One region of the Paenibacillus sp. FSL H7-0357 genome, then DNA from elsewhere that is predicted to be linked to it. Evidence: riboswitches for the same ligand, from Rfam matches in the RefSeq annotation. Region 1 holds a riboswitch; the other holds the start of a gene.
What was found. A riboswitch is a leader RNA that binds a small molecule or an ion and turns the genes downstream of it on or off. The one in region 1 is predicted to bind cyclic di-GMP.
Positions count from the first base shown of each region.

Region 2: linked by a shared signal. The riboswitch ahead of H70357_RS34910 (anti-repressor SinI family protein) and the one ahead of H70357_RS11330 (S-layer homology domain-containing protein) in region 1 are both predicted to bind cyclic di-GMP.

Region 1 is NZ_CP009241.1:2,625,219-2,638,556, reverse strand. Features, by position in the region: gene H70357_RS11350 (hypothetical protein) at 1-100, opposite strand, end outside; gene H70357_RS36600 (RHS repeat domain-containing protein) at 104-1,570, opposite strand; gene H70357_RS11340 (hypothetical protein) at 1,794-2,096, opposite strand; gene H70357_RS11335 (DUF6531 domain-containing protein) at 2,093-9,082, opposite strand; gene H70357_RS11330 (S-layer homology domain-containing protein) at 9,108-11,147, opposite strand; cyclic di-GMP riboswitch class I at 11,292-11,385, opposite strand; gene H70357_RS11325 (TetR/AcrR family transcriptional regulator) at 11,667-12,335, opposite strand; gene H70357_RS11320 (SDR family NAD(P)-dependent oxidoreductase) at 12,638-13,338, shown strand, end outside.
Region 2 is NZ_CP009241.1:401,630-420,055, forward strand. Features, by position in the region: gene H70357_RS01800 (LytR/AlgR family response regulator transcription factor) at 1-261, shown strand, start outside; gene H70357_RS01805 (L-lactate MFS transporter) at 386-1,654, shown strand; gene H70357_RS01810 (RNA polymerase sigma factor) at 1,940-2,518, shown strand; gene H70357_RS01815 (hypothetical protein) at 2,479-3,468, shown strand; gene odhB (2-oxoglutarate dehydrogenase complex dihydrolipoyllysine-residue succinyltransferase) at 3,634-4,947, opposite strand; gene H70357_RS01825 (2-oxoglutarate dehydrogenase E1 component) at 5,002-7,869, opposite strand; cyclic di-GMP riboswitch class I at 8,354-8,438, shown strand; gene H70357_RS34910 (anti-repressor SinI family protein) at 8,466-8,618, shown strand; gene H70357_RS01830 (helix-turn-helix domain-containing protein) at 8,719-9,051, opposite strand; gene H70357_RS34060 (hypothetical protein) at 9,473-10,543, shown strand; gene sipW (signal peptidase I SipW) at 10,562-11,155, shown strand; gene H70357_RS34065 (TasA family protein) at 11,242-11,745, shown strand; gene H70357_RS01850 (TasA family protein) at 11,830-12,651, shown strand; gene H70357_RS01855 (aldo/keto reductase) at 12,742-13,719, opposite strand; gene H70357_RS01860 (PadR family transcriptional regulator) at 13,999-14,562, opposite strand; gene H70357_RS01865 (MDR family MFS transporter) at 14,569-16,089, opposite strand; gene H70357_RS01870 (bifunctional diguanylate cyclase/phosphohydrolase) at 16,307-18,145, opposite strand; gene H70357_RS01875 (DUF5317 domain-containing protein) at 18,402-18,426, opposite strand, start outside.

The DNA of each region.
Region 1 (13,338 bases):
CTTTTTGAAGATCTATTGCTTCTGTTATTCGTTGAGAATTTTGTAACTCATCTAGTCTCTCAATCATGGTTGATATATCCATCTCACTGTATTTTTCCATTTCTTATCGTCCACCTTTCTTTTGAACCCATTTATTATAAGAACCAAAGATATTTAACAAAGTGGTTGTGTATCTATTCCAACTTCCTTGAGTATTATAATTATATGAATCTTTCGCGGGGTCCCCAGTATTTGGACGTTGAGAAGCCCAATACTTAAGATTCCCATCTGTAGGTACAACCGAGACATGGTTCTGCCCATCAATAATGGCTACAAGTATTCCAGTAGCATTTATTTGTTCAACTGTTGTTTCAATAAAACCTCCAGAGGTGGGACGAGTTAGTTGGAACGATAATCCTGTAGTCGCATCTGTAGCCCTAGGTGTCAAATTCCAAGGACTATCACTTCCTAGCCGATAAATTTTCGTTGGTTCTTTTCTTTGTTTATCGTTATTGGGTTGGTTTACAGGTGGAGCTTTGGGTTTAGGATTTGGATCTGGTTTGTTAGTATTGTTTCCACCTGGAATTACTTTAAGTTCTATTTTTTTCGGAATCGACACATTAGGCGCCTCTTCTGGAGCAGTAGCCCACTGATAAATCTTGTATCCTCCATACACTACAATACCTGCGCCAGTAACAACAGCCAATACCTCTCCAACACCAGGAATTAAATATAATCCTCCTGCCGCCATTGCTATATTTCCTGAGGGATCAACATATCTTAAAGGGTTGTTCTCCACATACGTATAAAGATTCTGACTCAGCGGATTATCAATCTGCCCTTCATACGTATCCTCACTAATAAACCGGCCAATACTAGAGTCAAAATCCCGCGCCTGTGCATGGGAATAGCCGCTGTAGTAATCATAGCCCAGGCTGGTGTAGCCGAACAAGTTGTCTGGACCGGACCAGTTCAGGTCGAATTTCTCCGGGTTTTCGGCTACGCCGAATTCGTCGTAGCGGTAGCGTGCCGAGATGCTGCCGTCCTGGCCTTCCAGTCCGATCACGCTTCCCTGTGCATCACTCAGATAATAGAGTGTCTTCGGCGCTACAGCCGCCGCTCCTGCACCACTGGCTCCACCAGCCGGTTCCCAATCGTTGCTCTCATCTTCGCTGACCAGATAACTCATGCTGATCCGTTCTTCACCGGCTCCGTAGACGTAGGACTGCTTCCAGTTCTGGCCGTCAGCTCCGGTTGCCATAAGAGGCTGTGGAATGCTCATGGTGATGTCATTGGTAAAATAAATATCAATCTGCCGCTTCTTATATTGCGGCTCCCAGCCATCACGGTTCCCGGCAGGATTGCTTGAGAGATAGGCATCCTGAATTGCACCGTCACCAATGGTAGTCCGCATGGAGACCCGGTTCCCGTCACCGTCATACTTGTATGTGGTGATATCGCCGTATGCGTTGGTGTTCCCGATCAGCCGGTTCGATGCATCCCAGCGGTTGCTCTCCAGCACTTGAGGGCCTGCTGCCTGCGCAACCTTCAGCAGCGCGTCAGGATTCAGGACTTTGTCTGCCCCGTACACCTCTTCCGTGACGCCAGATTCAAGATCTGGCACAGGGCGGTAAAAGGAAAGGCCTTGGGAGTTAATATCCTCAAGGCCCTCAAAAATTAAAGATTATTTAGGTTAAAAAAACTTAATTTCTTGTGTATGATAGATTTCCGACGACTGGTTGCTTAAACTTAGTAGGTGTTTTAATCTCTGTTTCACAAACAGGGCGCAGTCCCGTTTCCTCTCATGTGGTCTTTTATTGATAAAGGCCATCATTGAAAACTGAAGTAATCTTCATATATAATTCTGTAACAATGCTGATGTCTACATCTTTATTGTAAGATATTTGGCTAATAACAGTTGTATATAGATAAAATAATTCATATACTAGTTTTTTAGATATATCATCTCTCCCTTTAGTGAATATTTTTAAATCATCCAAATAATCAATCAACATTGAAATTTCTCCATTTGGTATAATTCTGTCTTTCCTAATCAAAATAAGAATTTTATGAACAATCGATGATATGTCCTTCCTTAATTCAGCTTCATTTGTCATGGAATCCACCCCACAATCGCACTTATTGGAATGTATTTATAAACTGATACTTCACTATCATTCTCTGCCATTTCAGCTGCATATTCAACACCAAATGGTTCATACAGTCCCATAAATTCATATTGTGCGGACTTTTTAATTGAACTAACTTTATTTAAGTCAATCACAACAATTCCATGCTTGCCTCTATATCGCTCATTAGCTATTCTCAACTCTCTAGTTGTAGCTATCCAAGGATCAGAACCCATAGATATATCTTTTCCATCTTCTTTCTTATTTCCATCTAGTATGTGCTCAAGTAAAGACCATTCTCGATGGGGAGGGGTGTGTTTGGAAAGAATACCTCTCCCAGCTACTAGGTTACCGACATCATAGGAACTAAGCGATCTATACACTATATTTTTTGATGTATTTTTTTTTATATCCTCTGCTTCTTCTAAACTTAGAATAGAGATATTTAAACTTTCTGCAACCTTTGTATTTATATATTCTTGATCTTCACCTACTGGAGTTGCAGCAAAAAGCGCGCTTATAAAAGCACTAACAACTGAGCCAATCAGCCCTGTTTTTGAACCTTTCTTAGCCCCTTTAGCTGCCCCGCCTGTTATAACCTTAAAATCTCTAATTACTTCATCTACAGTTTTTGGTAGTGCCTCATGTCCGCTAGGATCTGTATACCTCAACGGATTATTCTCCACATACGTATATAAGTTCAACGTCTGTGGATCATTAATATCCCCTTCATAAGTATCCTCACTCATAAACCGGCCAATACTAGAGTCAAAATCCCGCGCCTGCGCATGGGAGTAGCCGCTGTAGTAATCATAGCCCAGGCTGGTGTAGCCGAACAAGTTGTCTGGACCGGACCAGTTCAGGTCGAATTTCTCCGGGTTTTCGGCTACGCCGAATTCGTCGTAGCGGTAGCGTGCCGAGATGCTGCCGTCCTGGCCTTCCAGTCCGATCACGCTTCCCTGTGCATCACTCAGATAATAGAGTGTCTTCGGCGCTACAGCCGCCGCTCCTGCACCACTGGCTCCACCAGCCGGTTCCCAATCGTTGCTCTCATCTTCGCTGACCAGATAACTCATGCTGATCCGTTCTTCACCGGCTCCGTAGACGTAGGACTGCTTCCAGTTCTGGCCGTCAGCTCCGGTTGCCATAAGAGGCTGTGGAATGCTCATGGTGATGTCATTGGTAAAATAAATATCAATCTGCCGCTTCTTATATTGCGGCTCCCAGCCATCCCGGTTCCCGGCAGGATTGCTAGAGAGATAGGCATCCTGAATTGCACCGTCACCGATGGTAGTCCGCATGGAGACCCGGTTCCCGTCACCGTCATACTTGTATGTGGTGATATCGCCGTACGCGTTGGTGTTCCCGATCAGCCGGTTCGATGCATCCCAGCGGTTGCTCTCCAGCACTTGAGGGCCTGCTGCCTGCGCAACCTTCAGCAGCGCGTCAGGATTCAGGACTTCGTCTGCCCCGTACACCTCTTCCGTGACGCCAGATTCAGGATCTGCTTCCGGCAGGCCGGATAATGAAGCTCCTCCATCATCGGTTGGAATCGTTCCTGCTGGACTTAAGGATGGATTTGCAATCGATGACAGCGGATCTAACAGCTCCGACAATGCATCTGTATTGGTAACTGCATCTGCATTTGCGTCTGCGGCCCCGCCTGCTTCCAGTCCTTTTACTTTCTTATCCGAATAGACACTTTCCGGCACTGTAACCTTCTGCGCATTGCCCTTCGCCGTGAACAAGCTCAAAGCCGTTTCGCTGTCGATCCCGCTCACTTCCAGCAAATTGCCGCGCTTATCGTAGGCGTAGTCCTTGTAGTCGCTGCCTTTTTCGTAATGGGTCAGCTTGTTGGCCGCATCGTAGGTGTAGCTCTCCAAGGTGGTAATTCCGGCTTCAGTTGTTTCTTTGCCCAGACGATTGCCTACGGTGTCGTAGGAGTAAACGACCTTGGAACCATTCTGCTTCTGCACTTCAACCAGTTGGTTCAGCGCATCGTACGCATAATCCGAGACGTCTGCCGGACGCTGTGTGCCTGCCGGATTATCCTCATCGCTGCCGCCTTCCTGGCGTTCCGTGCGTATTTTGTTCCCTGCCGGATCGTAGACATAGGTCAGCTGCTCCAGAAGCGCGCCGCCCGGTGCCTGATGCTTCATCTCCAGCAGTTGTCCAACCCCGTCATAGGTATAAGTGCTTTGACCGTTGTTTGGCAGCAGCTTCTCCGTCAGTCGGCCGCCTGCATCGTACTGATAGCTGGTCGTCTGGTTCTGCGCATCCGTCACCTGCTTGATGCGGTCCAGCTTATCGTACGCATAGTTAACCACTGAGTTATCCGGATAGATCACTCTGCTGCGCTGTCCGGTTGCGGTCCATTCATAACGCACGTTATTGCCGTCCGGATCAATGACCGACGTTGGCCGGTTAAGTGCGTCATAGGTATATCTTGTGTTTCCGGTACTGTCCGTCATCAACTCACGGCGTCCCGCGAGGTCATATTTGTAATTTACAGTAAGATCGTTACCGTACTTAATCTGCTCCACTTGATTGCCTTTATTATAGGCATACACGGTTGTATTACTGTCCGGTTCAGTAACCTTCTGCAGGTTGCCGTTCTTATCGTAAGCAAGGCTGGTCTTCTCCTGCAGCGGATTCACTGATTCAATCACCCGGTTCAGTGCATCGTAGTGATAGGAAGTCACTGCTCCCAGGGCATTGGTTTTGTCCAGCAAGTTGCCGGAGGCGTCATAGGTGTAATGGGTGGTGCTGCCCTCCGCATTCTTCACATCTGTTAACCGGCCCAGCGGATCATACATAAAAGCAGTTTCACGCTGATTCGCATCCACGATCTTCTCTACATTGCCTTGAGCATCATAAGCATATGAGGTTTCGTACCCGAGCGCGTTGCGTACCCGTGTACTGCGTCCCAAATCATCGTATTCGTAGGTGGTCTTCTGGCCTGCCGCATCGGTGAACCCGGTCATTAGTCCGCGTGCATTGCGGGTTACGACCGTTTCCTCATTCAGCGGATTGATTGTCCCTGCATCCAGACCTCTGCTGTCGTATTTGGTCTTCCAGATGGAATGATTAGGGTCGATGACGGCAATCTGATTGCCGTTCTTGTCGTACTGGTATTCCGTTACCCCACGTAGCGCATCTGTTACCTTCACCAGTTGTCCCAGTGCATTGTAGTCATAATAGGTGCTATTGCCCAGTGCATCCGTCTCTTTGATGGTATTGCCAGCCGCATCATAACGGTAACTCGTCTTGGCATTCAGTGGATCGGTCACACTCAGCAGTTCATTGCGTTTACTGTAGGTGTAGGAGGTGAGGTTACCCTTGGCATCCTTCCGGGTGAGCATATTTCCGTTATCGTCGTAGGTATAAGTGCTCTTCCCGCCTTCAGCATCGGTAACTTCCTTTACTTGTCCGACACTGTCGTAGCTGTAAGCCGTTGTCTCACCCGCCTTATCTTTTTGCTCTATCACGCGGCCAAGCGCATCATACGTATTGCTGGTACTATGCTCAAGTCCGTCCTTCGTGCCGTTTAACCGGTATACCTGGTAAGAGCTGACGGTCTTTGTCCCGGCTTCATCCGTTTGTTCTTCCACATTGCCATTTGCGTCAAAAGTGACCGTGCTCGTCTGGCCAAGTGCGTTGGTTATGGAAACGGCACGGTCCTTCTTGTCATATTCGACACCTTGCAGCTTGCCATCGGCATCTGCCACTTGGGTGGTGCGGTGCAGGGTATCACGCTCAATCACTGTCGTATATCCGCTCGGGTCCTTAATTTCCTGTGCGAACCCGGCAGCATCATTGATATATGCTGTGGTATGCCCTTCAGCATCGGTTACGGAGACCGGAACCCCTGCACTGTCTCTGACAATGGTGACAGTGCTGCCGAGGGCATCCGTACTTGTGACAAGATTGCCTGCGGTATCATAATCGTAGGTGGAAGGGTTGCCGAGGGCATCGATCTTCTCAACCGGACGGTTCAAGGCGTTATAACGTGTGAGGGCGGAAGTACCATTCTCATCAGTCAGCTGAGTAACATTGCCGCGCTCGTCATATGCCAATTTCTCTTTATTGCCGTTAGCGTCTGTGATCGCGGTTACCCGGTCACTGCTGTCATAGCTGTATTTAACGATCGAGCCATTCGCCGCTTGCCGCTGAACGACTTGAAAATTATTATTCCATACATAAGCAGTATCTTGATGAAGCGCATTGGTCCACGTTGTTTTATTCGCAGTAGTGGCGATGGAAGAGGCCAATCCGGCAGCACTCACCGTTCTGGCATTCCCGGAATTCACATCGCTTGCTCCGCTCTCCGAGTAGGTCAAAATGGTCTTGCCTGCTCCCACTCCCGTATGAACAACAGGAGTCTGGTTCGGAGTCATGTCTCCGCCAAGGACGAATAGACCGCCCGTCTGCACATTCAGATTATTGTTAACACTGACGTTGTCACGAACGAACAGATCGCCGCCGGACACGGTTAGATTCGCCGTCTGGTTATTGGATACGATTCCGCCAACGACCATCTCCTGGGCGATGTTCATTTCCACCCTAGTGTTAATGGACAAGTCTCCGGCAATCAATATCCGCTGCGCATCAATGGTCAACCCGCCGCTGTTATAGGTCAAACTGCCCGTTTGCAGTGTATCCCCCACAGTTACGGAAGAATCATTGTTGAGATGAATCGTTCCGCCGGACCACAGATTGCCGTACAAGCCTTGAACCTTCTGCACATCCAGTGCAAGCTTGGTATTGGCATTAAGTCCCTGCTTCAGAATCAGCGTACCGTACACACGCACGGTAATATCCCGGTTCGTATTCATACCATCCACGATCAGCACCACAGGCTTGTTCGGCGACCCGAATGTTACGCTTTCTTCAAGATTTAAATGACCCGAACTGACAACTGCCGGGGATGTACTGCTGGCCGCAATTGCACTTTGGATGGCAGCAATCCCGCCTGGAGCGGCAACCGCAGAAGTAATGAAGGCATCCCGTTTGTTCTCGATGGCTCCGATGCTGCCCGCCAAATAGTCAGCAATGAGCGGCTTCAGCCCGGCAACCTGCCGGTATGCAGGTGCATGAGCAAGATTATGCATCGTACCGGACAAAATCACTTCATCCGAGTCCGGAATATCCCGTCCGTTCGCAGGATTTATCCCAGTCTCGCCGCCTTCCGACACCTCTCCCCGAACTACTGGAGCTACACGCCCTTCATAGCTGGATGAACTCGTCTGCCCGTAAAAATCGGTAAAGCCAGTCACGCGTTGATGGTCATCATAGGTCACACTCATCGTTGCGGTCCCTTTGGCATCCGTAACACTAAGCACATGATGTTTGTTATCATAGGTAAGCTTAGTTGTGGCCCCATCCACATCAGTAATCGACATCAGGTCTCCAGTGGCCGGGTGATAATGAAATGACATTTGGCGGCCGGTTGGATCACTTGCAGTCATCAGTTTCCCTGCTCCGTCGTAGCTTAAGCTTAGAGAAGCCCCGGCTGTACTGACCGTTGCCAGCTTCGTACCCTGGTAAGCAAATGTGATCTTATTCCCGTTCAAATCCGTAATGGACTGTAGCAGCCCCTCTGCATTGAACCGGTAGAGATCGCCTTGAGGTGATGATAGAGTATACGCCCCTGCTGACGGAGCACTCAGCGTCCAGTCCGTGCCGCGCGGTGTCAGATACTCTCCTCCCGACAAAGGTACGTACTCAAAACGTGAGCCATCCGGGCTCATCACTTCTACCTTGCCGTCTTCTACCGCAGTCAGCTTCCATTCATAGCTGTGATGCCACCCTAATCCACTTACACCTGTATAAGGGTCACGGCTTAAATAGTTCACGCCGAATTGCAGCGGCATCAACGCCTGCAGCGAGATTGAATCACTGGAGTAGACAAAATCTCCCCGGGCCGGATCAACCGGTGCCTGTCCGGACGGGTTCACAATCCGCAGCCGATCCTGAAGTGCCGCTTCTGTAAACTGCGGCAGATCCCCGCTGTTTATAGCCCGGCTGGTTTGCGGATTGGTCAGCAGAATGGAGGTCAGGCCGCTGATTGTTCCCGCAGAGGTTGCAGACTGGTTCAATACTGCAATGTCCTGAGCCTTCTCCTGCATGGCCTGAACAGTATCCAGCTTATAATAATAGGCTGCCAGCGCCTCCCAGCTGAGTGAAAATGCAGGCATAGGCGCACGCAGCACTGCGAGCGGCTCCGAAACCCCCGAGTACTTACCTTCCTCTTTCGCTCTTGCCGTGATATGCACGGCTTTGCCCAGCGTTATCCCGATCTGTTCACTCCATTGGCCTGCGCTGTTGACAGCAATATTAGAGTACAGCCGTTTTTCCCCATTGGACGGATAATAAAGTTCCACTTCCAGCTGGGCCCCTGGTTCAGCAGTTCCTGAAACCACAGATTGTCCTGCAGCAGCAGGTTTGATCTGCAAAGCTGCCGGAGGAGGCAATTCATCGCCTCCAAGGATTTCAAAGCTGGCGATCTGCCCGTAGTACACGCCAACACCGTTATACTCGGCAGGGGAGATACAGATGTTATAGCGCCCTTCATCCAGCGGTACACCGCCGATTTTCCCGTCCCATTCATACTCATGAACGATATATTGGCCGTTCAGCTTCGTTGGATATTCACCGCTCTTAATCAGATCCCCGAGGAGCGGGGACGATCCGTCCCGCTGCGGAGTACAGAGGCTGATATTCGTTTTATGATACTCCTGACCGTTGTCGGCCGCGTTGAAGCTGAAGGAGATTTTAACCGATTTTCCCGATTCCGGGTTAAGTTCACTGGGTTCAATCCGCATATTGGTAGCTGCATAAGCCGGAGAGATGAACTTATCCAGACCTGGAAGGATGGGAATATAAGAAATGACCAACAGCAAAGCAAGCATGAGGTTAAAACGTGCCTTCATGCTGCCGCCGCGCCACTTCCTTTTGAGCGCTCCGAATTTCATGATTTGATCTCCTATCCGTTGTAAGTTAGAGTAAATTCAGCTCAGCCAGCAGCTTGTACATCACGACCGCTGCTTCTGCTCTTGTTGATGAATCTTTAGGCTTCAAAAGCTGTCCGTTACCCTGCACCAGCTTCTTGCCCACCGCCGCAGCTACAGAATCCCTTGCCCAACTGCTAACGCTGCCGTTGTCCTTATATCCGCCCAATTCGGCTTGAAGCTTGGCAGATTCAGCAGCAGAAGCCCGGCTGCCGATAGTGCTGTCTATTGCCCGCATCAGCATCACCATCATCTGTTCACGGGTCAGCGGATCATTGCCGTGAAAAAGTCCACCTTCTCCCGTTACGATTCCTGCCGCTGCAGCTGCTTCCACATAAGGGTAGGACCAGTTCGCAGCTGAAACATCACGGAAAGCCGGTGTCTCCGGCCGCTGCGGCTGCAATCCAAGAGTTGCTGCCAGCAACTTGGTGAATTCAGCCCGGGTCAGGATCCCTTTTGGCGCATAAGCGGTTCCGTTCATCCCGTTCACAATCCCCCTAGCCCCCAGCACCTCTACAGCTTGCTGCGCCCAGTGGCCTGACATATCTGTGAATTCAGCTCCGCGCAGCATTACCGCATATAGTCCGGAAGCTATAATTCTGGATTGAACAACGGCGTCTTCCGCCGCAGTCACTCCGCCAATATAGTTCCATATGCCTTTTGCCAGATCGTTGCTATAGATTCCAAGCTTCTCACGACCTGTCGTCCAAGGCGCTTCCTTCGGGTACCCTACCGTCAGCTTGGCCGGCATCAGGAACGGAGCACTCGCTTGCACCTGCCACGCAGAACCTGCCTTCAGCAGTTTTTTGCCTGTTGCGTCGAGCAGTACTTCTTTCTCCAGCTCAGCTTGGGCCAAGCTTACAGTGGTATTGTCAGGGAAGGTTCCTGCTGCAATCTCCAGCCGTGCCCAGCCATTCAGTACAGACAAAGTACCTCCCGCACTTCCGATAACCTGACTGTCCTTGGCTCCGGTCACTACAGTGGTCTTCACTTCCGGGGTTGCACCCGGACTCGGATCTGCGCCTGGATTTGGAACTGCACCTGGAGTTGAGGTTGTCCCTGGAGTTGGAGTCGTTCCTGGCGTTGGGGTTACCCCTGGACTTGGAGTGGCTCCCGGACTCGGAGGGGTTGATCCTTCTTTCAGGTCTATCGACTCTATGTAATCATCCTTCTTGCTGTAAAGCAGTTTATCCCCGGTAATGCCGATCAGCTTCGTTCCGGGCTCTATTGCTGGCAGTGATTTCACTGCATATGTAGTAAGGTTCACTTGCTGCAATGTGGCAGCACCGTCCCTTTCCTCTTGAAAAACTGCCTGTCCTTCACCTATCGACATGAAGGCATACTGGGTTCCTCCAGGCTTCATCTCGGTGAGATCCACAGGCAGAGCAGTTAGGTCCTTGATATTCAAAATCACATATTTGCTCTCGGAAGACCCATTTTTTTGCTTAAACAGCACATCGCTGCCGTTAAAAACAAACCAGTCCACATAGCTTGCTCCGCCCAAACTAACAAGTGCACGCGTAGCCCCGCTTTTCAAATGGAGCAGACTGAGCCCCCCGTCACGGGCATTCTTATACACCACATTGCCGCCGGCCAGCACCGGGAAACGTCCTTCGCCGAGGTCGGCTTCAACACCCGTAGCCAGATCATGATAGATCATGCTGCCGTAATTTTTGCGCTCGTACCAGACTACACCGACTCCATCTGTAGTCGGATTGCCATATGTGCCAGACTGTTTGTTAAGCTTTCTTCGGGTACCCGTCTCAAGATCGGCAGTGTAAATATCCCAGTTCAGTGAAGACTCCTGCTCTGTTCCTTTGTCGGCCCACACTGCAACGTTGCCGCTCACATAAGGCGCATCCTTGGCGGATGAACCCGATGTAAGAACAGTGCTGGCACCACTGGCCTGATTCATCGCGTGAACCTGCTTCACCCCGTCGGCCTCTGCTTCCAGCCATACAATCTGGTCGCCGGATACGTTATAGTCCGTTCTACCCGGATCGGTCCCGGCAGCCAAAACCTGCTTCATGCTAAGGCCTCCGCTAAACAGGCCCACAAGCATACTCACCGCCACTGCGGACACAACCGTCCGCGAAAACTTCCCTTTCCTTCTAAACCTCATTTACTTCTCTCCCCCAGCGCTATTTGTAGGCACGCCAAAAAACCAAGTGCCTTGAGCGGCCCGGCTGTCTTAACATCCTCCTTTGGATGAAGTAGACCCGTGGCTTTGCGTCTCCGACTTTCGTACGGATTTGCCTTTGTTTCAAACTCGGTTTTTCTGTCCCGTTATGGGTATGCAGGTGTGACTTTAGTTGTACAGGACTCTTTCTTTATCGGAATTTATCCCTATTAAATTAATAAGTCCTAGTTCTCCCTTACTTATATACCTTTTCCTTTTTTCGGAAATAGGCCTCATTCTTCGACATTTGTAAAGATTTAAAACAAATTTAGAAACAAAAAAACGGCATCTCTGCCGTTTAATTGTGTTATAGACTCTCAGGATTCGAACCCAGGCCCTATATAAAGGATTTCACTAACTACTCCTGCTTTAATGCTTGGCTGCGGCTGCAGGTGCAAACAGCGAGTTTGCAAGTAGAGCTACCGTTCCTTTATACACTGCGTGCGACGCTGCGACACTTCCCAAATGTCCTCCTATGTGCAGGTGAATCACTCCGTGAAGAGAGGACCAAATCGTACCTACAATAAATTCCGCATTTGAATCACCAGCAATTAGGCCTTGCTCTTTAGCGCTGACAATCACGGACAACAAGCGCCGCATAGCAGTAACAGTGCCTTTCATGCTCTGCTCATCCGGTTTGAAATCTGCAAATGCTCCCCCAAACATCAATTTATAGTAGCTGGTATAGCGCTGGCCAAATTCCCAATACACTTCTGCCAGATTAATTAAATACTGCTGCAGATCCTCTGACTGTGAAGCACTCTCAAATTCGCTCGAGAGTATTTTGCAGCCCTCCAGATATAATTGCTGGGCTAAACCTTCTTTATTAGCAAACAGACTGTAGATGATCTTGGTCGAGCAACCCATCTTCTGAGCTACTTTTCGCACGGTGACAGCTTCCGGCCCTTCTTCCTGAAGAATAAAGGCTGCTGCATCAACTACGAGTTGACGAAGACTAGCTGTGTTCTGTAAGCGGGCTTCCTGGTAGGTTGTCAGCTTTCTATTGCTTGCGTCAGCAAAATTATTAGGTTCATTCAACTTAATCGCCTTCTTTAGTTATGTTGTTATTCTCGGGAAACGCAGTTTCCAATCATATACCACGCATTCTATACAGTCGATTCCACAAAGTCAATCATACATGCACATATCTTCTTGCAAATTTTAAAAAAAGAAGGTTTGACTTTCTCCAGCCAGCAGGTTACTATGATTTCAATAGGAAACACTGTTACCAACTAACAAGCTAATATTGCTTTGGGCACTACGTTTAAAGTAATTTTTTTCGCACAATCGGTAACATCGTTTCCTAACGAATACATCGTTTTAATAGGAGGAGTAATTTTATGAATATTCAAGGAAAATGGTCGCTAGTCACAGGTGCCTCTTCCGGCATTGGCGAACAATTTGCAATACAGCTGGCTAAACAAGGAAGCCATCTGGTTCTCGTAGCCAGATCTAAGAACAAACTCGATGACTTGGCAGCGGAACTCGAAAGAAGCTATAACATCAAAGTCAAAGTCATAGCTATGGATCTTACGGAAGCAAGTGCACCAAGCGAATTGTTCCAGCAATGCCAGCTGTTGAAACTTGAGATTGAGCTGCTGGTCAATAATGCCGGATTTGCCACTCATGGGAGGTTCGAGCAAATCTCAGGCCAGCGGCAGCATGAGGAGATTATGTTGAATGTTGCTGCCGTCGTAAATATGACTCATTTATTCTTGCCGGATATGCTGCGCAGAAGCTCTGGTACTGTGATCAATGTATCGTCCACCGCAGGATTTCAGCCGCTCCCCTATATGGCTGTGTATGGGGCAACCAAAGCTTTTGTCTTGTCCTTTACAGACGCATTATGGTGGGAGAATCGTGACCGTGGAGTCCAGTTCTTTGCACTTTGCCCCGGTTCTACAGATACAGCTTTCTTCACCGTCGTGGGGACAGAGGATGCTTCAGTCGGGAAGAAAGCAACTCCACAGCAGGTAGTTGAGACTGCGCTGCGCTCACTCGCGAAAAAGAAGATATACACTGTTCCAGGCTCGCAAAATTA
Region 2 (18,426 bases), 2.2 Mb from region 1:
TCAGCGCAGGAGAAGACAACGAGCGTAATGACTAAGGGAGAGGAATACAGTATGGCTCTGAGCATCAGCGAGTTCCACAGCCGGCTGCCGCAGGACAGCTTCTTCCGCTGCCACCGGTCCTATCTTGTGAATCTGTCCAAGATCAAGGAAATTATCCCTTGGTTCAATAATACGTATCTGCTCCGGCTTCGTGATCTGGATTTTGAAGTGCCGGTAAGCCGCAGCAAGGTCAAGGAATTCAGGCAGATCATGCGCCTGTAGCGGCATTTCATTCCCGCATTCGGTCATCTCATTCCCGATTTCTCTCAAGAAAGCGTTGTTTCGCTACAATAAAGGAGCAAAGAAAGCCCTTGCAGCGACAATAGAGAGAAAGAAGGAATGACTCATGACTACGGCTAAATCTGGCAGCAAGCGCTGGATGATCGTGCTGGGTACAGTGATTATGCAAATGGGACTGGGCACAATCTACACGTGGAGCCTGTTTAATGCGCAGCTTGTCAGCAAATTCGGCTTTGAGCTCAGCGCTGTTTCGATAACTTTTTCCATTACGAGCTTTGCCCTTGCCTTCGCAACCTTGTTTGCCGGGAAACTGCAGGACCGGTTTGGCCTCCGCAAGCTGACCGCTTCCGCTGGGATTATGCTGGGACTTGGTCTGATGCTTAGCTCGCAGGCCAACTCCCTCCTGATGTTCTACCTGCTGGCCGGCGTAGTCGTGGGTTATGCCGATGGTACGGCCTATATTACTTCGTTATCCAATCTGATTAAGTGGTTCCCTAAACATAAAGGCTTGATCTCCGGCGTATCGGTCGGCGCCTACGGAACCGGCAGTCTGATCTTCAAATATATCAACGGCAGCCTGATCGAGTCGGCAGGCGTATCGAATACCTTCCTGTATTGGGGCTTGGCCGTTATGATCATGGTTGTCGCGGGTTCGCTACTGGTCAGGGAAGCTCCTGTGGCTGCTCCGGCACTGGCACAAGCAAACAGCAGAGGGACGGATTCCTCTGCCGCAACAATTCCGGCTGCAGTGAAAGACTATACCGTCAAAGAAATGCTGCGCACCAAGGAAGCGTACCTGCTGTTCGTAATTTTCTTCACCGCCTGCATGAGCGGCCTCTACCTGATTGGCATTGTTAAGGATATCGGGGTGCAGCTGGCGGGTCTGGATATCGCTACAGCGGCCAATGCCGTTGCGATGATCGCGATCTTCAATACTGCAGGGCGCCTGATTCTTGGAGCGTTGTCCGACCGTATGAGCCGATTGAAGCTGGTCAGTGCCACACTTCTGGTCACAGCCCTAGCGATGCTAACCTTAAGCTATGCGACCTTGAGCTACGGCTTGTTCTTCGCTTGTGTGGCCACCATTGCTTTCTGCTTCGGGGGCAACATTACGGTGTTCCCGGCGATTGTCAGTGACTTCTTCGGCCTTAAGAACCATAGCAAGAACTATGGCATTGTCTATCAGGGCTTCGGAATCGGGGCGTTGTCCGGCTCGTTCATCGCCGCTTCTCTCGGCGGGTTCAAGCCTACCTTCATCGTCATCGGCGCACTTTGTATTGTAGCCTGTCTTCTGGCGGTTTCCTTAAAGCCTCCGGTGCAGAGACAGGCAAGAGAAAAGGGAATGAGCCTGAAGCCTTCACGGCATACGGCTTAACCATATACAAACATGTTGGCTTAAGAAGTATACAGACAAAGAGAATAGTTATTCGAAAAAGAGATATCCCGGCCTTTCGTGCAAACGGCTGGCGGATATCTCTTTTTTGTATACTCATGGTTCAGTAAGAGGACTGTGTTGCCGCTGCTCGAAATGTATAGGATGGAAAATAGTTCGGGGCGTACAGAAAATAATTCAGGCATAGGCACTTTTTGCAGGGCGCAAGTGTTATAGAGATATACAAGTAAGGAGGTGCTGGCAACGTCACAGGAGCATTTAAGGGATATGAAACAGGTGGAGGCTGTAATCGAACAAGTTCAAAAGGGGGACCGGGAGCAATATGCCTGCATTGTCGAGATTTTTCAGCAGCCAATATACCGTTATTGCTGCCGTCTGCTCGGGAACAGGCAGGATGCGGAGGATGCTGTTCAGGACATTTTGGTAAAGGCCTATCAATCAATCAGAGGGTACAAGCCTGAAGTAAGCTTCTCCGCCTGGCTCTACCGGATTGCCGGCAATCATTGTCTTAATTTGCTGCGCCGACGCCGGCTGCAGGGGCATATTCTGCGGATCTTCCGGCCGGAGACGGTAGCTGCGAGCGCGGAGCAACAGATGGAAGCGCGGCTGTTTAGCCCTGCTCTGGAGTTAGCGCTGCTGCAGCTGTCACTGGAGGAGCGGAATATTCTTGTGCTGCGGGTGTTTGAGGAGCTGACTTTTCAGGAGATGGGCCACATTCTGAACAGCAGTCCTAATGCGCTGCATAAGCGGATGGAACGGATTAAACGGAAAGTCAGGGAATTTATGCAGACAGAGGAGGGGATCTCTTGGAACGAACCGGAATCCATAATGAGTACCAAGATATAACAGCGGCAGCAGCTTCTGGGCAGCAGCTTCACACCATTGAGGTGACAGACAAGGTGATGGCCCGCATTCGGACACTGGATCAGAAGTCAGATCAGAAGCAAGGTCCGCGTGGCATCCGATTTGCCGGCAAAACTGCGGCTACTTCAGGAATGCTGGTTATGCTGCTGCTGATTACCGTAACGGCTTATGCCGCTACGGAATACATTCAGATCCGTAATAAGGCAGGCGAGGTTAAGGTGCAGCATCAGGCAACGGATCCGAATTGGGGAAAGGCTGCTCCTGCACCGTACTATCAATATATGCATAAGCTGATGGATTTCGCGGAGCCGGGAGAGCTGATTGCTTATTTCTTCAGAGGAGAAGCCCTTCCAGAAGGAGCAGTATCCGCTCTGCAGTTTAAGTCTAAGGATCTGGAGCTGAATGATTATCCGGCATTCCTTGCAGAGATGAACAAGCTGAACATGCCGATACTCCCCAAGGAAGCTAAGGGTTATACTTTTACAAAGGGAAAGATCTCTCCCCTAGGGCCATCCGATGCAGAGATCAGTAGTAATCCGCTTTACCGTCAGACTCTTAACGAGTTGATTGCCGAGGCGAGGCAGAATACCGACCGGAATCTGTTTATGAAGATCTTGCCGTGGACTAAAGCGGGCTGGTTCGAAGGCGTGTATACGAAGCAGGGAGCAAACATTAGTATTAGTGCAACCCCGCTGTATGGCGGCTATGTTCAATTTATGCAAGATGATGATGCTGCCGCGGAGAAGCTGGAGGTAGCAGGCAGGGAGGTTGTCTACAACCGAGTTGTCAAGCCGTATGTAAGCTATCATTACCTAAGTTGGTACAACGAGAAACAGGATGCGTATTACACAGTTAGTACCTACGGCAACCGGACGTTGACTAAGGAGCAGCTGCTGGAGCTGGCAGCGGAGTTACTCCAGGGAGGGTTATAGGCAGGCAATTCTGACGGGTTACCTTTTGTACCAAGATAAATCTGGAAATAATTGCTTATTCGATTCATCAGTTATAACAATAAAACAGGCATCCGGTTGGGCGTGCTCGCTCTCCGGATGCCTGTTTGTCTATGGGCTGAAGGAGTGAAGGCTGCTACTGGAGGGTTACCCTTCCAGCAGCAACGCTTCCGGATCCTCCAGCAGTTCCTTGACCTTGACGAGGAAGCTTACCGCTTCGGAGCCGTCCACGATGCGGTGATCGTAGGAAAGCGCGATGTACATCATCGGGCGGTTGGCGCTTCTTTCTTCGTCCAGGGCGATCGGACGGAGCTGGATCTTGTGCATGCCGAGAATACCAACCTGCGGCGTATTGAGAATCGGCGTGGACAAGAGTGAGCCGAACACGCCGCCATTGGTAATGGTGAACGTGCCGCCCTGCAGCTCCTGCAGGCTGAGCGTATTGGCGCGTGCTTTGGAGGCGAGCTCGCCGATCCGCCGTTCGATCTCAGGGAAGCTGAGCCGGTCCGCATCGCGGACGACCGGCACAACCAGCCCTTCCTTGGCAGCGACGGCGATGCCGATGTCATAATATTTCTTGAGCAGCAGATCTTCGCCGTCGATCTCGGCATTCAGCAGTGGATAGGCTTTGAGCGCGCCGATCACAGCCTTGGTGAAGAAGGACATGAAGCCCAGTCCGACTTCATGCTTCTCTTTGAAGGCATCCTTGCGGCGCTTGCGGATGTCGAGGATGGCGGTCATGTCCACCTCGTTGAAGGTGGTCAGCATGGCCGCGGTCTGCTGCGCTTCGACCAGGCGGCTGGCGATCGTCAGCCGTCTGCGCGACATGCGCTTGCGCTCCACGGCCTTGCCGTCCTCTTGCTGCGGCGCTTTGCCCGCCGCAGCTTTGGCAGGCTCCGGCTTGGCCTGCGGCGCCGGAGACACGGGCACAGCGGCCCCTGGGCCGGCTGCGCCATGGTCCTTCACATCGGCCTGGCCAATCCGGCCGATAGGGTCGCGGGCACTGACCTCGCCGAGGTCGATGCCCCGCTCCCGCGCGAGCTTGCGCGCCCCCGGCGAAGCCAGGGCCGCATTGCCTGCCGCACCTTCGGGTGCGGCGGCAGGAACGGCAGCGTCCGAAGGCGCTGCCACAGGTGCGGCAGCGGCAGGTGCAACGCTGCCTGTAGCAGGTGCCGCCTCGGGCTTGCCGCCCGCAGCGGCCTGCGGCGCACTTCCGGCAGCAGCGTCTGCGCTGCCGATCACGCCGATAGCCTCGCCAACGGCTACATTCTCGCCGGCCTGGCGCAGGATGGAGGAGATGACGCCGTCCTCCTCCGCGCTGATTTCAAGATTGACCTTGTCGGTTTCAAGCTCAGCAAGCACATCCCCCTGGCCGACAGTATCGCCCTCTTTAACCAGCCATTTGTAGATCGTTCCTTCGGAAATGGATTCGCCCAGATCGGGTACTTTAATTTCGGACACAGGCCCTTACCTCCCCAAATATAATAGTTAACGTTATCGTGACACCGTCCCCTTTCAGGAGGACGGTACAGCCGCTTGTACTTGCGAATTTAGTTTCAGGGCTTCCGTAACTATACGCCGCTGTTCAAAGCTATGCACATCGGCGTAACCGCTGGCCGGGCTGGAACGTTCCGGACGGCCGATATACTGTACTTTGACATTCTGCGGGGCGATGGCGCGCAGCCGTGGTTCGGCATAACTCCAGCCGCCCATATTCTTAGGTTCTTCTTGTACCCAGATGATTTCCTGCAGGGAGCGGAAGGTGCTCAGATGAGCGGCCAGTTCCCGTTCCGGGAACGGGTAGAGCTGCTCCAGCCGAAGAATGTGCAGCCAGGACCAATCCTGCCCCTTGGCTGAATCCAGCTCAGTCTGCAGGTCGATAGCGACCTTACCACTGCAGACAACCAGTCGTTTAACCTCGCCGGGCTTGCTGCCCAGAAGCGGCTCCGGCAGGACCGGCTGGAAGCTTCCCGAAGCCAGTTCGGCTCCCGGGGAAGTGCTGCGTGTGTTGCGGATCAGGCTTTTCGGAGCCATGACCACCAGCGGGCGGGCATCCGATCTGCCGCAAAGGGCAGCCTGGCGGCGGAGCAGGTGGAAATACTGCGACGCACAGGTCAGATTGGCTACAGTCCAGTTCTCTTCAGCCGACAGCTGCAAGAACCGTTCCAGCCTTCCGCTGGAATGCTCTGGCCCCTGGCCTTCGTAGCCATGCGGCAGCAGAATCGCCAGGTTGCTGCGTTGGGTCCATTTGGCGCGTCCGGCAGCAATGAACTGGTCGATAATGACCTGTCCGGCGTTGGCGAAATCACCATACTGCGCTTCCCAGATGACAAAGGTTTCCGGGGCAAACACGTTATAGCCGTATTCATACCCGAGCACCGACGCTTCCGACAACGGACTGTTGTACACCCCGAAGGAGGCGCTGGAGTCCTTAAGCTGATGCAGCGGAGAGAAAAGTGCCCCTGTGTCACTGTCATGCAGCACCAGATGGCGGTGCGCGAAGGTGCCGCGCTGGGAGTCCTGGCCGCTGAGACGAATCGGTGTGCCATCCTTCAGAATCGTAGCGAAGGCGAGGGCTTCTGCGAGTGCCCAGTCAACACGTTCTCCATCATTCAAAGCGTCTTTGCGGCGCTGCAGAATCCGCTCCAGCTTCGGATAGACCTGGAAGCCGTCCGGCACCGACAGCAGCTCCCGGTTAATTTCCTGCAGGTTGTCAAGCGGAACCGCTGTAGGACGCTTCGGTGTAGGTGCGCTGTCCAGTGCAACTGAGGTTTTGGCCTCCGCGTTCTTATGCTTGCCTTCCTTCATCTTATCAAAGGCTTGCTGCAGTACACCTTCAGCTTCGGCGTTCATTGCCGTAACGTCTTCTGCCGTGATAACTCTCTCCTCCTGCAGCCGTTCCGCGTACACTTTGTATACAGTAGGATGATTGCGCACTTTACCATAAACAATCGGCTGTGTCGTTTCCGGATCATCCATTTCATTATGTCCATGGCGGCGATAGCCGATCAAGTCAATCACGAAATCCTTCTTGAACAGATTGCGGTAGGCGCTGGCCAGACGGACGGCGGCAATACAAGCCTCCGGATCATCGGCATTGACATGGACAATCGGAATTTCATAACCCTTAGCCAGGTCACTGGCATAGTGGGTAGAACGGGAATCCTCACTTTCCGTCGTGAATCCGATCCGGTTATTGACGATAATATGCACTGTACCGCCGTTCTGATAACCTTTAAGCTTGCCGATATTAAGGGTTTCGGCCACGATGCCTTCACCCGGGAAGGCAGCATCGCCATGCATCAGCACAGCCATGGCTTTATTCGTATTTAGCTTAGGCAGACCCGGAGTGCTGCGGTCTTCCTGGGCCGCACGCGTGAAGCCCTCAACCACCGGATTGACGAATTCCAAGTGGCTCGGATTGTTGGCCAGAGTGATCCGTGTACGGACGGTTTCTCCTTCACGGACGGCGCGGTCAGCGCCGAGATGATATTTCACATCACCGGTCCAGCCGTAGTTGATGCCCATGGAGCCTTCGGAAGGGAACAGCTCCTTGTTCGGCGAATGATGGAATTCCGAGAAAATAATATCATAAGGTTTGCCCAGGATATGAGCCAGGACGTTAAGCCGTCCGCGATGCGCCATACCCATCAGGATATGTTCCGCACCGTCATGAGCGGCAGCACGCACGATTTCATCCAGCATCGGCACCAAGGCGTCATTGCCTTCCAGGCTGAAGCGTTTCTGGCCGACAAAAGTTTTATGAAGGAAAGTTTCGAATTGCTCTACCTGAATCAGCCTTTTCAGCAATTCTTTGCGCTCTGTGTTGTTTAGAGGCGCGGGAGAGCTGGTAGATTCCGCCTGGCTGTTCAGCCAGCGCAGCTCCTGCTCGTCACGCACATGCCCGAATTCATAGGCAATGGTCTGCGTGTAGGCCTGGCGCATCCGGTGAACGGCATCCCAAGCAGTATGAACGTCATTCGGGGCATTCTCCCAGATCAGCGAGGCGGGCATAGCCATTAAATCCTCGCGGGTCAGATCATAGGTTTCGTACTCCAAATATTTCGCCATCGGATTGTTTCCCCGGTCCAGCGGGTCGATATTGGCGGCCATATGGCCATGTATGCGGATATTGGCGATCAGCTTGGATGCCCTTACGGCCTTTCTAAGCCACTCAGTATCTCCTGAAACCACAGGCAGCGGTGCCTGTTCGGCATCAGGAGCCAATGGAGGGGGGCCGGAAAGGGTGAAGAGATCGCGGTAATTATGCTCTACTAAAGTTGGATCTTTTACAAATTGCTCATATTTCTCTTGGATGTAACCCAGATTGGGTCCGTAATACTTGCTCCACACAGTTTCGTTATAGGGATCTTTGGCTGCCATGAATACATCCTCCTAACGGATGAACTCCACGCGCGCCAAAATTTCGCCGGCGCCCTTGTGGAGCTTCGATGTTTGCGGTTTCATTCCTCATCTTATTGTGCAACTTTCAAGGCGGGTAATCAATTCATACTTTGGTTGAATCCGTTCGCAAAACGGTATGATTCAGTGCCTAATTCATACAGAACTATTATAAGTTTGGTTTCTTAACTATATGAAAATGATGCGGCGGTGTGATTGAAATGAACGAAATAAAAAAGTTGTTTTCAGTTTTCATATATACATATATAGATAAAGAGGCTTGTTCTACAATTTTTTGGGATTATCGAGTAATTCGTACAAGCAGTTGGCAAAATAATCAATTATTTTCCGTTTCTAATTATACAATATTCCCATAAATCGACACACTTTTCGTGTAAGATATTGTATAATGTTATTGCGGATAACGGTTTCATGAATTTCTAACCAGATCCTTTCATGTAAAGGATCCAGTAAAGGGTAAACCTGCCGAAAGACAGGGGCACAAAGTCTCGGGTCTAATGTAGAAATACTACGACGGCCGGACTGCCTGGGGACGCGTAATCTTAGGAGGAGATTTCTTGGATAAGTCCAACCAGGGGAACAACGGAGAACTGCAGACAGTTGATCTGGATTTAGAATGGGTCTATTTGCTGATGTCGGCTAAGCAGGCGGGCATCAAAGCGGATGAAATCCGCCAATTTTTTAATGAGAAGACTTTGCAGGCGATGTAGCAGTTGGTTGTTAAAAGTTTTTGTACATACAGAAAGGGCACAGCGGATCTCTCCGCTGTGCCCTTTCTGTATGACCGGCAGTAGAAGGAACCTGCATGAATCAGGAATCCTTCTGCTCCAACCGCCATTTTTGATAGTCCAAGAACTCTTTGAATTCCCGCTTGCTTATACCCGAAGCCATAGCTTCCAGTACGAGCCGGGACCATTCTCCATCCAGAGGTGACTCCTGCACATCGGAAGGCTCGCCGTAAAGCAGCGCATGAATGGATACCTGAAGTGCGTCAGCGATTTTTTCAATAAATTGAATAGAGGGGTTAGATTGTATATTTCTTTCCACATTGCTTAAGTATGATTTCGCCACATCAGCCTTATCCGCAAGCTCCGAAAGAGACAAGCCTTTTTCCAGACGGAGATGGTGGATGCGACTTCCCATATTATCTGGCACGATAAAAACGCCCCTCCGTACTTTTTGTTACAGTATAACAAATAACCGGAAGACGGACAAAGCACTATAGAATCAGTTCCGGTATGAATGATCCCCCTTTTATGTCGTTTCCACTCCACATCCCCATTATTTTTATTCCCTCTACGGTATCATTTAGATTTTTCATACGAAAACGTTCGTTAAAAAGTACGATAAGCTGAGGAAAATGAAGCTAAAAGCAGAATTTTAACTATAAATCGTTCTTTATTAAGAATATTGCAACAAAATGAGATTTTTGATTTGTAGGAGTAATGGCATATACTTACGTCATGGTTCTTAATAACGAACAAAAATCGTTCGTCATAAAGGCTGGGTGTTAATAGATTACCTTGTTTGCAGGAAATTGCAAGCAGCTAAAGGAGAGGCTCCTGTGAGGCTTTCACGTTCTTCCCGGAATAGAAACATCCGTCGGTATACGCTTCCCCAAATTGCAGGGATCGTAGTGATTTCGGCTTATGGCATCGGCCAAATTACAACGCCCACGTATGCATTGCTGACTAACGTCGCAGCAACCGAATCATCCAATATCACCACAGCATTTGTGTTTCCAAGCACGGTCGATCACATTGCCAACCAAGCCAGCGAAGCGATGAAGCTTGCGGTCCAGCAGCGTGAAGCGGCGAGAGAGGTGCTAGCGGAGATAACGGATAAGAATACGGACTCGGAGACCGCAGAGGGACGTATTGGAGGTATTCAAGAGGCTGCTGCACAAACGCGTGAGGCTGCGGCCGGCGCGGCTGCTTTTTTAGCTGAGCTTCAAGGCTATCTAACACGCTCGCAATTAGAGCTGGAGCAGCAAGTCAATGAAGTGAACCAGAGACTTTCTCCATATGAGGTCGATTTTAATCAATTAACAGCCGCACAAAATAACGATATCCCGGTATTCGAACAATTGCTCAGCCAAGCCAATCTAACGCTGGGCGAATTTCAGGAGATGGTTAGAAAGCTAAGCTCCATCAGAAGAGTGGACGCTTATGTGCAGGCAGCCTATCATCAGGCATCGACCGCGGCCGAACAGGCTAGGAGTTATGCGGACGAAACCTCGTTGATGCATACAGAGGCCGCTGACGTGATCCAAGGACTGAAAGAGGCTGAGAAGAAGGCGAAGCTCGAAGCGGAAGAAAAGGCGAAGCTCGAAGCCGAGGAGAAAGCGAAACTCGAGGCTGAGAAGAAGGCGAAGCTCGAAGCGGAAGAAAAGGCGAAGCTCGAAGCCGAGGAGAAAGCGAAACTCGAGGCTGAGAAGAAGGCGAAGCTCGAAGCTGAGGAGAAAGCGAAACTCGAGGCTGAGAAGAAGACGAAACTCGAAGCCGAGGAGAAAGCGAAGCTCGAAGCTGAGGAGCAAGCAAAGCCTGATAAGACTGCTGAGCCTGAAGCCCCTGCCCCGGACGCGAATCCTGACAGCATAACGGTAAAAATAGGCGAAAAGCAAGGCGTATTCTAAACAAGGCGGTGCTCTCCAGTGATACTTAAATGGACTCGTAACCTATTGATGTATGCGTTAATTCTCATTTTTCTACTTACGCTGGTATCTGCAATCACTAGCCGGATGAATGGCGGAACGCCCAAGATTCTGGGCAAGGAAATTCTAACGGTGCTCTCCGGCTCCATGGAGCCCGGAATTCAGACGGGGGCTGTCATTGCCGTCAAACCGGTGAGTGAACAGAGTCAGGGATCTTTTAAACCAGGAGATGTAATCACTTACAAAGCTCTGGATGGATCAAACAGCCTGATTACCCACCGCATTGTCAGCGTGCTCGGCTCGGGAGAAAACACCCAGTATATCACCAAAGGCGACAATAACGATGCGCAGGATGCAGATCCTATTCCTTCAAGTAATGTTGTTGCACAGTACGCGGACTTTACCGTTCCGTTTCTGGGATATTTCATGAACTGGGTAAAATCGACCGCCGGGATTATTGTCGTAATGGTTATTCCGGGGATTTTTCTGGTCATCTCTTCCCTTATTACAATCTTCAAATCGATCATGCGCATGGAGGATCCTGTAGAGGTGCAGCTTGCGCCCGGAGAATCCCCGCCTGTTACGAACGGTTGATGCTTCTCCTAACGTGGTTAGGGAAGATTCAATAAATAATTCATAACATACTCCATTCATGGAGATCCAGGAGGAGACAAATAACAATGGCAAATCTCAAAAAAACGATGGCAATGGCAATGGCGACTACAGCACTGGGGGCAACATTAATTGCCGGGGGATCCTTCGCTATCTTTACGAGTTCCGCACAGAATACAGGCAATACGTTTGCTGCTGGCACGCTCAAGATTGAACTGGATAAGAAGGATGAAGCTCAGCAGAAATATTTCAACATCACAAATTGGGCTCCGGGAGATTCTGAGATCCAACCTGTAGTAGTTAGCAACAAAGGAACGCTTGAGCTGCGTTATGATCTCTCGCTGGCTGTAGGCGGCGACCTCGGCGGCGGAGCAACCCCGCTGGTCATTACCGCATACTCTGATGCGGCTGGAACGGTACCGCTTACCGTTGCCGACCGTGTGCTTGCTGTGGGCGGATCGGAGACGATTTATGTCAAAGCTGAGTTCCCGAAAGCAGCTGACAACAGCTACCAAGGCAAGTCGGGTACAGCCTCCATTAAAGTAGATGCAGAGCAGACTAAAAATAACTAAGCACTATAACGAACGGATCTATAGCTAAAAATCAAATAAAAAGGGGGGGTGTCCCCCCTTTTTTAATAAGGAGAGCTTACTTCAATGATGAAAAAGAAAAAAATGCTGATTGCCGCATTTTCCTCCGTGGTGCTGCTCTGCGCCGCCATTGGTGGAGGCACGTATGCCTTGTTCACCAGCTCCGCCCAAAACACCGGCAACACCTTTGCTTCCGGTACGTTGTCCTTAAGTACTCACCGCAATGACGTGCCGGTTGAAGGCCCGATGTTCTATACGGCTGACTCCGATGCCGGACGTATGGGAACAGGATTGTGGGCACCGAAAGATACCCACACCCGAGCCATGCTGATCAAGAATACCGGGACGCTGGATGCCAAACTGACCGATCTGATTGCCATCCCGGAAGGAACACCTGCACAGCAGGCCGATGCGCTCGCATTCGGTGAGCAAGCGGTAGTCACTGTAGCCGCTTTGGCTGCACCAGGCGGCGTCACTCTTAATGCCGATGCGCTCAATGAGGTGAACGAAGCTGCAGACCGGCTGTTCAAATCGTTGATTAACGGTCCTTCCTTCCTGAAGGCACTGGCACGCAACGGACAGGAAGCCTTCGCGATTGCCAGAGAAGCCGTGCTCGACTGGACATACCGCGTAGACAATAACGGCCAGACTGTACTGGTCAGCGTTTCCGATGCTTATGTAGGTTCACTTAAGGATTTGTACAACAGCGGGGCAGGCCGGGATGCCAACCTCCCGAACCTGATTCTTCCTGCCAAGAAGACGATGCATCTGGCCTATAACGTGACTTTTGTTGATGATACGGGTCTCGGCTTTGATAATGACAGTCTGCAAGGCAAATCGGTTAACTTCACCTTCAAGAACAACTTTGAGCAGGTGAAGAATAATTAGAATCAGGAATAGAACATAAAAGGAGCGTCATCTCCGGCTTCATGAACCGGAGATGACGCTCCTTTTGGTATGCGAATGAGGATATGAGGCTTACGGCAGCTTCTCGCCGCGCGAGCTGACATACAGGTCGTACCATTCCTTGCGCGTAAGCTCCAGCTTGTCCGCACCCGCGCAGGCGGCGATCCGCTGCGGATTCACCGTCCCGATTACCGGCTGGATGGCCGCAGGATGAGTCATCAGCCAAGACAGGACAATCACTTCAGGGGTAGTGTTCTTCTGTTCGGCGAGTGTTTGGACCATAGCCGCCGTGTTCACGACACTCTCAGGCTGGCCTGTAAGTGAACGGCCGCTGAATAAGCCTTGGGCCAGCGGACCCCACGCCTGCAGCTGGATGTTCTGCGTCCTGCAGTATTCGAGGGTACCTTCGGGAAAGGTGATGTCTTTCCAGGGTTCACGGTTTACGCTGACCATGGCATCCAGCCAGCTTATTTTGGCCAGACTCATGTGCAGCTGGTTCACGACGAACGGTTCGTCACAATAATGCTCCAGCAGCCGGATCTGGGCGGCACTCATGTTGGATACGCCGAAGTGACGCACCTTTCCCGCCGCTTTGAGTTTATGCAGCGCTTCAGCTACTTCTTCAGGGTCCATAAGCGGATCGGGACGGTGCAGCAGCAGAATATCAATATATTCCGTGCCCAGCCGGGAGAGGGTTCCGTCGACACTCTTCAGAACATGCTCCCCGGAGAGGTCGAAGCTGTTAGAGGTATCGCCTGGCTCAATCAGCTTGATGCCGCATTTGGACTGGATAATAATCTCTTCCCGCAGTCCGGGGCGGTCTTTGAAGAGCTGTCCGAATACCTTCTCCGCTTTTCCGCGGGTATAGATATCTGCATGATCAAAAAAGTTGATTCCGATAGACAGTGCAGCCTCAACAGCCTCATGTCCCTGTCTGACATTCTCGGCAGTGATCGGCTCATGGTCCCAGCCTCCGCCCAGTCCCATGCAGCCCAGAGCAATGCGGCTGGCTGGAATCCCGTGCGTATGCAGTGGCAGCGTTTTCAGCAATAATATCCCTCCGTGAAATAGGATTAACGTTATACTGGATATTGTACACCTTTAGAAACCGGTATGGTATTTTTTGTCGCTGGAGGAGCGGTGTTTCGTGCCCTCTTTATCCTTCTCTTCTTCTTTCTCCAGCTTCAGGTCTTCCAGCGGAATCGGATCCACATTGGCGGAGTTGCCCTATATATCCGCCTGGTGTTCAGCTGCAGTTGCTCGTTAATAAACGGTTTAGACCGGTGTTAAACAGCAAAGAGGCCCCTGAGGGCCTCCAGTGTATAACGTTTATTGCAAATCGAGCGGTGTTCCAATGTCACTGAGCTTGCGGGCGGCTACGTCGTCATAGAGCCGCTTAAGCCACTTCAGCTCAGTGAGGCTATGCTCATATCTGCCGTACATCAAGTGCAGCGCGGACCGGGGGACGATGGAGATATGCTCCTCGTACACCTGATAAGCATAATTGACCTGATGCTCAACTTCGCGTATCCGCTCCTGCAGCAGCTTCTCCACCTTGCCCTGATCGATGTGCCGCGAGAGCACAAGAGCCATGTACAGCGGGTGAAAGACCTCATCGGTCTTCTTGATCTGCTGAATGACAAGCTGTTCGAACAGGGCTTTGCCCTTATCGGAAATCCGGTAGATGGTTTTATCCGGGCGGTCGTTGCTGGAGATGGTCTCAACAGCTTCGATATGTCCCTCCTGTGCCAGTTTATCAACGGCGTAGTACAGCGACCCCATCTGCAGCTTTATCATCCGGTCATACATGCGCTCTTTCATTACGAGTGTAATCTCATAGGGATGCCTGTCCTTCTCCAGCAGCAGCCCGAGAATGACCATCTTCATGGACATTTCCGCTTACCCTCTTCCGCCCGAAGGCTGAGTTTCCTTACTGTGATCGGTGAGCCGGTCTTTAGGCATCAGCAGTACAAAGGCCAGACCCAGCACCGCCGGAATCAGCGCCCACATAAAGGTGTGGGCAATGGAGCTGGACAATGCGCCCGTAATCTTCTCCAGTACCGGAGCCGGAATTTGTGCTCTGGCTTCCGGTGTCAGGGCGGCGCGTGGATCGCCGAACGAGGAAGCTTCGGCACCACCGCCAAAGGCATCAGTAAGGCTGCTTGTGAATCCGTTGCGCTGGATAATTCCGAAGATGGTAATGCCCAGCGTCATGCCCAGAGAACGCATGAAGGTACTGGTAGAAGTAGCGGAACCGCGCTGGCGCATCTCGAAATGATGAATCGAGGACATGCTGAGCACGGAGAAGGAGAAGCCTACACCGAAGCCGGTCAGGGCCATAAATACATTAAGCAGCAGGCGGGAAGTATCCGGCGACAAGGTGCTTAGGGAGAAGACGCCTGCCACAAAGAAAACGGCTGACAGCATCATAATATTGCGGAAGCTGGTTTTGGTGGTGAGCAGCCCCCCGGTCTGGCTGCCGATTACCGTGCCGATCATCATCGGCATTAGAATCAGTCCCGAGTTGGTGGCGGAACCACCATATACACCCTGTACATAAATCGGGATATACACGGTAGCTACGATAAAGGCCGAGCCGTAGAATAAACCGATGATGCTGCTCGTTGCAAACAGCTTCTTGCGGAACATGGCGAAGGATATAATCGGTTCGGCTGCTGTCCGTTCTATAAAGAGGAACGCAATCAGCAGTACTGCGAAGCCGGCGAATAAGCCAAGGATGACCGTGGAGTCCCAGGCATATTCATTGCCGCCCAGCTCAAGGGCGAACATCAGGCAGATGACGGAGCCTACAAGGGTAAAAGCTCCACCCCAGTCGATCCGCTGCTTGGCATGGGAGACGGATTCCTTATAGAACATAGAGATCAGAATAAAAGCGACAATGCCGATCGGCAGGTTGATATAGAAGATCCACTGCCAGCCTACATACTCAGTAATGTATGCTCCGAGCAAAGGGCCGATTACGCTGGAGATGCCGAAGACGGCACCGAAAAGTCCGGTCAGCTTGCCTCTTTTTTGCGGCGGATAAATATCAAATACGATAGTGAAGGCGATTGGCATAAGTGCGCCGCCGCCCACGCCTTGAATAGCGCGGTAGATGCTAAGCTGCGTGATGCTGGTTGCGATCCCGCAGAGTGCTGAGCCGGCCAGAAACACGACGAGGCCAAAAATGAAGAAACGTTTGCGCCCGTACATATCGGACAGCTTGCCGAAGATCGGCGTTCCGGCCATGACCATGACCATATAAGCCGAGGTGACCCAGACAATTTTATCGAGTCCGCCAAGATCGGAAACAATAGTACCCATAGCTGAGGCAACAATGGTATTGTCCATAGCGGACATTAGAATACCAAGCAGCAGACCGACAACTACAAGTTTGAGATTGCTTTCTTTAGTGTGCATGCTTCGCAGGCTCCTTTTTGTAAAGTTATTGATTTCCTTAAGGAAAAACGGCAAGTGGAAACAGAACTCATTATATTCAAATTTGAATAGGGGAGCAAGAGTTATTTTTTTAGCGGGGAATTAAGTAATTAAAATATAGCTTTTTGTATTGTGGTCAGGATTGGGGGCTTCTAGACGAGGGAACAAAAAAAAGAGCTACGGCCGGGGAACTCTGCAGCTATATAGCTGCATCTCCGGCGCTAAGCTCTCTGGCTTCAATATAGGTAATGAAAAATTCAGTCAGTTCAGGGTCGAATTGGCTTCCCGCACAAGCTCTCAGCTCAATGATCGCCTCCTCCACGGACTTGGTTGGCTGGTAGGGCCTTTCCGTAGTCATGGCGTCAAAGGAATCGATAATGGTCAGCATCCGGCATAAGCGGGGAATTTCCTCACCCTTAAACCCGTAGGGATATCCCTTGCCGTCATACCGTTCATGATGCAGCTCGATGTAGGGGGCGAGATCCTTGAATTTGTCGTTGGTGAGCGCCATTTTTTTGCCCCAGGTGACATGCCACTTGACCATTTCCCACTCCTCAGGCTCCAGCTTGTCTTTCTTGTTGAGGATGCCCCACGGAATTTCCAGCTTGCCGATATCATGGATCAGCGCGCCGAGTGTGAAGTGTCTTTTGGAAAGGGCGTCGATGTCGAGCAGCTCACTGATATCCATCGCATAGCGGAATACGCGTTTGGAGTGGCGGAAGGTCTCCATATCCTTATACATAAACAGGTTCAGCTGCTGCTCGATGTCGCGTACATCCTGGCTGAAGTCAAGCTCCTGCTCCAGTGAGGAGTATGCTCCATACGTATGCACTGTATTCTTGCCCTGGCGCTTGGAATAGTAGAGAGCCTGGTCGGCCTGGTCGACGAGCTGTGATTTATCGTGGATATCGCTGGTGCAGGAGGCAATGCCGGCGGAAAAGGCGAGGCAGCCAAGCGGGAAAATTTCAACGCCGTCAAACCGGCTGTTGTTCAGCTTTTTGCGCAGCTGGTCGATGTAAACACGGGCTTGCAGGATATCGTAGGCCGGCATGAGCAGCGTAAATTCCTCACCGCCATAGCGGGCGGCAATAATCCCATGCTGCTGGGCTTCGCTCTTAAGCGTCTCACCGACAAATGCGATCAGCTTGTCCCCCTGCAGATGGCCGAAATGGTCATTATATTTCTTGAAGTCGTCAAGGTCGATCATGGCGAGCGAAAGCGGAACGCCCGATGCCCTTGATTTCTGGATTTCCTGTTCCAAAGCTTCCTCAAAGTAGCTGTGATTGAATAGCCCGGTCCGCTGATCGGTGTTGGCCCGTTCCTCAATGCTGCGGTACATGGAGAACAATCTCTTGAAGGAGTAGCAGAGCAGCGTGCTCAGGCACAAGAATAGGACAAGCCCGAAAAAGCTGTTATGGACGATCAGTACAACGAGAACCAGAGAAAGAACCAATGTGCACAGATAAACGACGAAAGAATCTTTTATAATATCCTTAATCGTCTCATAAAGTGTGCCTTTATATATAATGTAGTAATATAGTCCGATCAAGAGGGTGTTACCTATAAAATAGACCGCAAGTGTCATCAGATAAGCCGGCAGTTCGTCATTGATCAGCGGTCCGGGATGTCCTCCAAACAAATCAAAGGTGTAGGAAGAAAGACAGATCATAATGGAGTAAATCGAGAAATTCGTCAGGTGTTTCCACCAGCTGGTGCTTGTGTCAAAAAAGAAAAAGATCAGGCAGTTGAGAAGAAGAACAGTCAAAGTGGTAGAGCCGCCAAAGACAAAAATGCAGGCCAAATATACCGCTGATTCCATGGTCAGTTCGTTGCCCTCCGGAGGAAGCTGCACCAGGGAAAAGGTGAGTATTAAACTGGCTCCGGTAAGCGCATAAATCCATACCCACCTTGGGGTCGGATACTGCAGAAATTCCAAATGATTGCTATACGTGAAAAGCGCTACTCCCAGAAGGGATATGAGCAGTGCATAGACATGGCCTGAATTAATCTTGCCTGCAAACGTTTTAAGCTTGGTCATGATTACCCCTCTTTATTAACAAAATGTGCCTGTGTACATAATAATGGTTTTAGGGATAAATGAATAGTAATTTGCAAAGAAGCAGGCTGTTTTCAGCCTGCTTCTTGTGGAGGAATTAGTGTCCGCCGATTCTGAAACCCGAAGTAAGAGCGATAACTACGGAAGCTACAATAATAGCATTGATCGCAAGACGGGAATATTTGATGCCTTCCAGTTTCTTATTCATGGGAACTCCTCCTTTCACTTGGTTAACGGCTTATCCCTGTACTTTGGGCAATGTT